2 regions of the Streptomyces sp. NPDC085932 genome follow, and region 1 is predicted to be linked to the other one. Evidence: riboswitches for the same ligand, from Rfam matches in the RefSeq annotation. Region 1 holds a riboswitch; the other holds the start of a gene.

Region 1 (4,217 bases):
CCACGGCGGCATCATGGACCGGCTCGACTCGCTGCTGCCGACGGCCCCGGTCGTGTGGCTGCTGCTGGTCCTCTTCGTCGGGTCCGGCTGAGCGCGGCCGACGTACCTCAGGCGAGCCCCCGTCCGGTCCCGGGCGGGGGCTCGCCGTCGTTTCGGAGTGCCGCGGGCAGCCCCCGGTGGGACGATGCAGAGGTACCTCCCCGAGGAGGCCATCATGTCCGCCATCAAGGAAACCGTCGACGTCGACTGCCGTCCCGAGGACGTCTACGACTACGTCACGGACACCGAGAGAATGCCGGAGTGGCAGCTCAGCGCCGTGTCCGCGGAGCGCCTCGACCCCGGGCCCGTCGGTGTCGGCACCCGGGTCCGCGTCACCCGGCACATCGGCAGCCGGGTGCTGCCGATGACCATGGAGGTCACCGAGTACGACCCGCCGCACAGCTGGGGCATGCGCGGGGTCGACGGCCCGGTCCGGGCCCGGGTGCACGGCGAGGTCGAGCCGTTCGACGAGGGCCGCCGCTCCCACGTCACGATCGCCGTCGACTTCGAGGGCCACGGCATGGGCAAGGTCCTGGTCCCGCTGGTCGTCCGCCCCCAGGTCCGCAAGGAACTTCCACGCAACGAGCAGCTCCTCAAGGACCGCCTGGAGCACGCGGGCGGCTAGGCCCGGCTCGGCCGGTGCCGCGGGTCACCTGAATTGATCTGCGACACTGGTACAGCCATGCCTAAGCCCGGAGAACTCACTTTCGTCGCCCCGCGCGGAGCCAAGAAGCCGCCGCGGCATCTCGCCGATCTCACTCCTGCCGAGCGCAAGGAGGCCGTCGCCGCTGTCGGGGAGAAGCCGTTTCGCGCCAAGCAGCTCTCGCAGCACTACTTCGCGCGGTACGCGCACGATCCGGAGCAGTGGACCGACATCCCGGCCGGGTCCCGTGACCGGCTGCGGGAGGCGCTGCTGCCCGAGCTGATGACCGTCGTGCGGCATCTGTCCACCGACCAGGGCACCACGCGCAAGACGCTGTGGCGGCTGTTCGACGGGACGCTCGTCGAGTCCGTGCTGATGCGCTACCCGGACCGGGTGACCATGTGCATCAGCTCGCAGGCCGGCTGCGGGATGAACTGCCCGTTCTGTGCGACGGGCCAGGCGGGCCTGGACCGGAACCTGTCCACCGCCGAGATCGTGCACCAGATCGTGGACGGGATGCGCGCCCTGCGGGACGGTGAGGTTCCCGGCGGCCCGGCGCGGCTCAGCAACATCGTGTTCATGGGCATGGGCGAGCCCCTCGCGAACTACAACCGGGTCGTCGGCGCCATCCGGCGGCTCACCGACCCCGAGCCGGACGGACTGGGGCTCTCGCAGCGCGGGATCACCGTCTCGACGGTCGGGCTCGTCCCGGCCATCCACCGGTTCTCCGACGAGGGCTTCAAGTGCCGGCTCGCGATCTCGCTGCACGCCCCGGACGACGAGCTGCGCGACACCCTCGTGCCCGTGAACACGCGGTGGAAGGTGCGCGAGGTGCTGGACGCCGGCTTCGAGTACAGCGCCAGGTCCGGACGCCGGCTGTCCATCGAGTACGCGCTGATCCGGGACATCAACGACCAGGCCTGGCGTGGGGACCGGCTCGGCCGGATGCTCAAGGGCAGGCCCGTGCACGTCAACCTCATCCCGCTGAACCCGACGCCCGGGTCGAAGTGGACGGCCTCCCGGCCGGAGGACGAGAAGGCGTTCGTCGAGGCCATCGCCGCGCATGGTGTGCCGGTGACGATCCGGGACACCCGTGGTCAGGAGATCGACGGGGCGTGTGGTCAGCTCGCGGCCACCGAACGGTAGTCTGACCGCCGTAAGAACATCTGCATATTCCGACAGGGGAGCGCCACAGCGCTGAGAGTGCGGCACCGGCCGCAGACCCTCCGAACCTGGCCCAGGTCATTCTGGGTAGGGAGATCGGTCATCACTCGAGCTGTTGCGCCCTGCCCGGGACCTCGGAAGTCCCGGGCGGGGCCGCGTCTTCTCCTGGTCACCCCAGGAGGAATTCAGTGGGCATCAACGCGAAGCGCCTGACGGCGGCGGTCGTCGGGCTGGGCATGGCCGGCACGCTCGCCGCGTGCGGGTCGTCCGACGGCGGTCAGGGGTCCGGCGACTCCAAGACGGTGACCCTCGTCAGCCACGACTCGTGGGCCGCGTCCAAGGACGTGATCGCCGCCTTCGAGAAGCAATCCGGCTACAAGGTCCGCGTCCTGAAGGACGGCGACGCCGGGCAGGCCGTCAACAAGGCCATCCTCACCAAGGACAACCCGCAGGGCGACGTCTTCTTCGGCGTCGACAACACCCTGCTGTCCCGCGCCCTCGACAACGGTCTGTTCCAGCCGTACGAGGCGAAGGGATCGGAGCGGATCAAGCCCGAGTACCGGGTCGATGAGAAGCGGCACCGCGTCACGCCCGTCGACACCGGCGACATCTGCGTCAACTACGACAAGAAGTACTTCGCCGACCGTGACCTGGAGCCGCCGCGCAGCTTCGACGACCTGGTCAAGCCGGCGTACAAGAACCTGCTGGTCACCGAGAACGCCTCCTCGTCCTCGCCGGGTCTGGGCTTCCTGCTCGGCACCGCCGCGAAGTACGGGGACGACGGCTGGGAGGGCTACTGGCTGAAGCTCAAGGCCAACGGCGTGAAGGTCGTCGACGGCTGGGAGCAGGCCTACAACGAGGAGTTCTCCGGCTCGGCCGGCGGGAAGAAGGCCAAGGGCGACCGGCCGCTCGTCGTGTCGTACGCCTCCTCGCCGCCCGCCGAGGTCGTCTTCGCCGACCCGAGGCCGAGCACCGCCCCGACCGGGGTGGCCGAGGGCACCTGCTTCCGGCAGGTCGAGTACGCCGGGCTGCTGAGCAACGCCCGGAACGCCGAGGGCGGCAAGGCCCTGCTCGACTTCCTGGTCGGCAAGCGGTTCCAGGAGGACATGCCGCTCAACATGTTCGTCTACCCGGTGACGGAGGACGCCCAGGTGCCGCCGGAGTTCGGGAAGTACGGGCCGCAGGCGAAGGCCCCGGAGACCATGGACCCGGCGAAGATCGCCGAGCGTCGTGACCCGTGGGTCAAGTCGTGGACCTCGCTCGTCCTCAAGTGAGCGGCCGGACGCGGGGCGCGGCGGCGCGGCTCGGTCTGCTGGCCGTGCCCGTCGCGTTCTTCGCGGTCTTCTTCGCCTACCCGGTCTCCGCGATCGTGGCGCGCGGTCTGAAGGCCGACGGGGTCTGGCACCCCGGGCGGATCGGGGAGGTGCTGGCGCAGTCCGACGTGCGGCACGTGCTGTGGTTCACCACCTGGCAGGCGCTCGTCTCCACCGCGCTCACCCTGCTGATCGCCCTCCCCGGCGCGTACGTCTTCGCGCGCTTCGCCTTCCCGGGCAAACAGGTGCTGCGGGCGGTCGTCACCGTGCCGTTCGTCCTGCCCACGGTGGTGGTCGGTACGGCGTTCCTGGCGCTCCTCGGGCGCGGGGGTCTGCTCGACGAGCTGTGGGGCGTCCGGCTCGACACCACCGTGTGGGCGATCCTGCTCGCGCACGTCTTCTTCAACTACGCGGTCGTGGTGCGGACGGTCGGCGGGCTGTGGGCGCAGCTGGACCCGAGGCAGGAGGAGGCCGCGCGGATGCTCGGCGCGTCCCGTGCCCGGGCCTGGCGGCAGGTCACCCTGCCGGCCCTCGCCCCGGCCGTGGCCGCCGCCGCGCTCATGGTCTTCCTGTTCACCTTCACCTCCTTCGGCGTCGTCCAGATCCTCGGCGGGCCCACCTTCTCCACCCTGGAGGTGGAGATCTACCGGCAGACCTCGGAGATCTTCGACCTGTCCACGGCGGCCGTGCTGACGTTGATCCAGTTCGCCGCGGTGGGCGCGATCCTCGCCCTGCACGCCTGGACGGTACGGCGGCGGGAGACCGCGCTGCGGCTCGTGGACCCGGCCGTGACCGCGCGCAGGCCGCGCGGCGCCGGGCAGTGGGCCCTGCTGGGCGGGGTCCTCGTCACCCTCCTGCTCCTGCTTCTGCTGCCGCTCGCCGTGCTGGTGCAGCGCTCCCTGGACGCGCCGGACCTCGGCTACTACCGGGCGCTGACGCGCGAGGACGGGGGCGTGTTCCTGGTCCCGCCGATCGAGGCGGTCGGCAACTCCCTGTCGTACGCCGTCGCCGCCACGCTCATCGCCGTGGTCATCGGCGGTCTGGCCGCCGTCGCGCTC
Region 2 (4,217 bases), on a different contig from region 1:
TCGTCGCCGAGGATCGCGCGGGCCGCCGGGACCGGGAGGTCGCCCTGGCCGAGGTGGAGCACGTCCGCGCCGGCGGCGTGGGCGACGTCCGCCCGGTCGTTGACCGCGAGCAGCTTGCCGTGCCGGGCGCAGGCGTCGGCGAAGACGGCCAGGTGCTCCAGCTCCTCCGCGGCCTCCATGCCCTTGTCGCGCAGCTGCACGATGTCGACGCCGCCCGCCAGCACGGCGTCCAGGAACTCCGCGAGGTCGCCCTGCCGCTTGCGCGCGTCGGTGCACAGGTAGACCCGGGCGTCGGCGAGCCGGGCGCGGGCGGTGGTGGCGGCGGTGCCGGGCATGGATGTCCCCCTGGAGGTCGGTGCCGCGGGTGTGCCCGCGGTACGTCGGTGCCGTACGGGTGCGTGTGCGGTGCGGGGAGGACCCACGCCCGCCACGACGCCCCCGGCACCCTACGCCCGCCCCTCGGCCGGGGCGCCCCGGGAGCCGGAACGGGCGCGGCCGGTCCCCGGGCCGTGACCCCGCGGGCCACGGCCCCACACGGGCGGTTGTTCAGGCCCGGCCCCGCTCGCACGGTGCCGGGCGGTTGTCCGATCGCGGCCGGGTCAGACCGCGAGCGCCTGGGCGCGGCGCTTCACCTCCGTGCCGCGGTTCTCACGGAGCGCCTGCGCCGGCGTGCCGGGCAGGGACGGGTCGGGGGTGAAGAGCCACTCCAGCATCTCTTCCACCGTGAAGCCGTCGTCCCGCAGGAGCGTCAGGGTCCCGGACAGGCCCTTGACGACCTTGTCCCCGTCGATGAAGTCGGCGGGGACGTGCAGCGCGCGGTTCTCACCGCGGCGTACGGCGATGAGCTGGCCCTCCTTGACCAGCTGCCGCACCCGCGTCACCTCGACGCCGAACTGTTCGGCGATGTCGGGGAGGGTGAGCCAGGCAGGGACGAGAGCATCGATCTTTGCGTCAATCTCGGTCACGGAAACCAGCCTGCCATCCGCCACTGACAGTCGGAAGTCGGCCCGGTCCACCCGGGCGGACGCGCCGGGCGCGGACGCCCGCCCCGGCTAGGCCACCGCCGCCTTCATCGGCCGGGCCGGGTCCGCCAGCAGCACCGGGTTCATCACCGTGCCCGACTCGATCAGACGGCGCCCCTGCGCCAGGTCGCGGGGGCGGCCCACCGCCAGCAGGGCGACCAGCCGCTCGCCGCGCAGCCAGCACACCGTCCACGCCGGGCCGGAGGGGTCGCCGCGCCACAGGGTCGTGTCGGCGTCCGCGTGGTGCCCGGCGTACTGCACGAACCGGCCGAACTGCTCGGACCAGAAGTACGGGACCGGGTCGTAGACCGCCGGCGTCTCGCCCGTGGCCCGGCCGACGATGTTCGCGGCGACGGTGCGCGGGCCCTGGAGGGCGTTGTCCCAGTGGTGCACCAGCAGCCGCTCGCCGTAGCGCCCCGACGGGAAGGAGGCGCAGTCGCCGACGGCGTACACGTCCGGCACGGACGTGCGCAGGTGCGCGTCGGCCACGACCTCGCCGTGGGCGCCGAGCTCGATCCCGGAACCGGCGAGCCAGGCCGTCGCCGGGCGGGCGCCGATGCCGACCACGACCGCGCCCGCGGGCAGCCGCGCACCGTCGTCGAGCAGGACCGCGCCGGGCTCGACGCGCTCCACGCGCGCGTGGGTGCGCAGCACCGCTCCCGCGTCGCCGTACCAGCCGGCCATCGGGGCGGCGACCTCGGCGGGCAGCGCCCCGGCGAGCGGCCGTTCGGCGGCCTCCACCACGGTCACCGCACAGCCCGCCTCGCGCGCGGCGGTGGCGAACTCCGCGCCGATCCAGCCCGCGCCGACGACCACGATGTCGTGCTGGCGGGCGAGGACCGGGCGCAGCCGCTCGGCGTCGTCCAGGGTGCGCAGCAGGTGCACGCCGGGCACGCCCTCCGCGCCGGGCAGCCGGACCGGTTCGGCGCCGGTGGCCACGACCAGGACGTCGTAGGGCACGGGCCCGTCCTCGGTGTCCAGTGCGTGATCGCCGGGGCGCACGCCCAGCACCTCGCAGCCGAGCCGCAGTTCGATGCCGAGGGCCTCGAAGTCGACGTCGAAGGCGGAGCCCTCGGACTTGCCGAGCAGGACGGCCTTGGACAACGGCGGCCGGTCGTAGGGCTGGTGGGGCTCGGCGCCGATCAGCAGCACCGTGCCGGCGAAGCCCCGCTCCCGCAGCGCGACCGCGGTCTGCACACCGGCCATGCCCGCGCCCGCCACGACCACGCGCCGCGGCGCGGACGACCCTGAGTCCTGCGTCTGCTCGCTCACCTGATCACCATAGTCAACTGACGTTTCGTCAGTCAGTGCCCATGCGCCGTGACCTGCTCCACAGCGCCGGCCCGCCGCCCGGGTCCGTCATTCCGGATACCCGCAAACGGCCGGTGTACGACGGCACCGTGGCCGGTTCCGCACGGAGGCTCCCTTACCGCACCCCGCGGGGTCCCGCTAGGGTGGCCCCGCAGAGACTCGCGGGAGCCCGGACGCACCGGGCTGAGAGGGAGGCTGGCGGCCTCCGACCGTACGAACCTGATCCGGGTCATGCCGGCGAAGGGAGGGGCTGGACGCCCATGTCGCGTACGCGAACCTCAGACGTCCTCGTCATCGGGGGCGGGATCATCGGGCTGGTCACGGCCTGGCGGGCCGCGCAGCGCGGACTCGCCACGGCGGTGGTGGACCCCGAGCCGGGCGGCGGTGCCGCGCAGGTGGCGGCGGGGATGCTGGCCGCCGTCACGGAACTGCACTACGGCGAGCAGACCCTGCTCGGCCTGAACCTCGCCTCCGCCCGGCGCTACCCGGACTTCGCGGCCGAGCTCACCGAGCTGACCGGCCACGACCTCGGCTACCGCCGCTGCGGCACCCTCGCCGTGGCCCTGGACGCCGACGACCGGGCCCACCTGCGCGAGCTGCACGCCCTGCAGCAGCAGTCGGGGCTGGACTCCCAGTGGCTGTCGGGGCGCGAGTGTCGGCGCCTGGAGCCGATGCTCGCGCCGGGCGTGCGCGGGGGCCTGCGGGTGGACGGGGATCACCAGATCGACCCCCGGCGGCTGGCCGGGGCGCTGGTCGCCGCGTGCGAGCGGGCCGGGGTGGTCTTCCACCGGGTGTGGGCCGAGCGGCTCACCGTGACCGGGGACCGGGCCACCGGTGCCGTCACGGCCGACGGCACCGGACTGGCCGCCGGGCAGGTCGTCCTGGCCGGGGGCAGCCTGAGCGGCCGCCTGGCCGGGGTCCCGCAGGAGGTCCTGCCTCCCGTACGGCCCGTGAAGGGGCAGGTCCTGCGGCTGGCCATGCCGGGGCGGCACGGGCCGTTCCTGAACCGGACCGTGCGCGCCGTCGTGCGCGGCAGCCACGTCTACCTGGTGCCGCGCGAGAGCGGGGAGCTGGTCGTCGGGGCGACCAGCGAGGAGCTCGGCTGGGACACCACCGTGACCGCGGGTGGCGTGTACGAGCTGCTGCGCGACGCGCACGAGCTGGTCCCCGGGATCACCGAGCTGCCGCTCACCGAGACCCGTGCCGGACTGCGCCCCGGCTCCCCCGACAACGCGCCCCTGCTCGGCCCGGCCGGCCTGGACGGCCTGCTGCTGGCCACCGGGCACCACCGCAACGGCGTGCTGCTCACGCCGGTGACCGGCGACGCCTTGGCGCACGCCCTCACCACGGGTGAACTCCCCGAGGAGGCCCGCCCCTTCACCCCCAGGCGCTTCAGTACCGCCACCGCACTCACGGAGCAGCCCGCATGAACATCTCCGTCAACGGTCAGCCCCGGGACGTCCGGCCCGGCACGGCTCTCGACACCGTCGTGAAGTCGCTCACCACGTCGTCCTCGGGAGTGGCCGCCGCCCTCAACGAGACCGTCGTCCCGCGCACGCAGTGGCCCTCCACGCCCCTCTCCGAGGGAGACCGCGTGGAAGTCCTGACCGCCGTCCAAGGAGGCTGACCATGGCCGACGATCCGTTCGTCCTCGGGGACCTGTCCCTCACCTCCCGTCTGATCATGGGCACGGGCGGGGCGCCCAGCCTCGACGTGCTGGAGCGGTCGCTGGTGGCGTCCGGCACGGAGCTGACGACGGTCGCGATGCGCCGCGTGAACCCCTCGGTGCACGGCTCGGTGCTGTCCGTCCTCGACCGGCTCGGCATCCGGGTGCTGCCCAACACCGCGGGCTGCTTCACCGCCGGCGAGGCCGTCCTCACGGCC

The links. Region 1 has a riboswitch for thiamine pyrophosphate ahead of ACIGAQ_RS35780 (thiamine ABC transporter substrate binding subunit). Riboswitches for the same ligand answer to the same signal wherever they lie in the genome.
Region 2: another riboswitch for thiamine pyrophosphate. It lies ahead of thiO (glycine oxidase ThiO); the one in region 1 lies ahead of ACIGAQ_RS35780 (thiamine ABC transporter substrate binding subunit).

Annotation. Positions count from the first base shown of each region.
Region 1 covers NZ_JBITSJ010000009.1:204,197-208,413, forward strand. The annotation lists gene ACIGAQ_RS35765 (phosphatidate cytidylyltransferase) at 1-91, shown strand, start outside; gene ACIGAQ_RS35770 (SRPBCC family protein) at 215-664, shown strand; gene rlmN (23S rRNA (adenine(2503)-C(2))-methyltransferase RlmN) at 722-1,828, shown strand; TPP riboswitch at 1,853-1,958, shown strand; gene ACIGAQ_RS35780 (thiamine ABC transporter substrate binding subunit) at 2,083-3,120, shown strand; gene ACIGAQ_RS35785 (ABC transporter permease) at 3,096-4,217, shown strand, end outside.
Region 2 covers NZ_JBITSJ010000002.1:1,103,540-1,107,756, reverse strand. The annotation lists gene thiE (thiamine phosphate synthase) at 1-335, opposite strand, end outside; gene ACIGAQ_RS14155 (Rv2175c family DNA-binding protein) at 600-965, opposite strand; gene ACIGAQ_RS14150 (FAD-dependent oxidoreductase) at 1,053-2,294, opposite strand; TPP riboswitch at 2,485-2,596, shown strand; gene thiO (glycine oxidase ThiO) at 2,594-3,763, shown strand; gene thiS (sulfur carrier protein ThiS) at 3,760-3,960, shown strand; gene ACIGAQ_RS14135 (thiazole synthase) at 3,963-4,217, shown strand, end outside.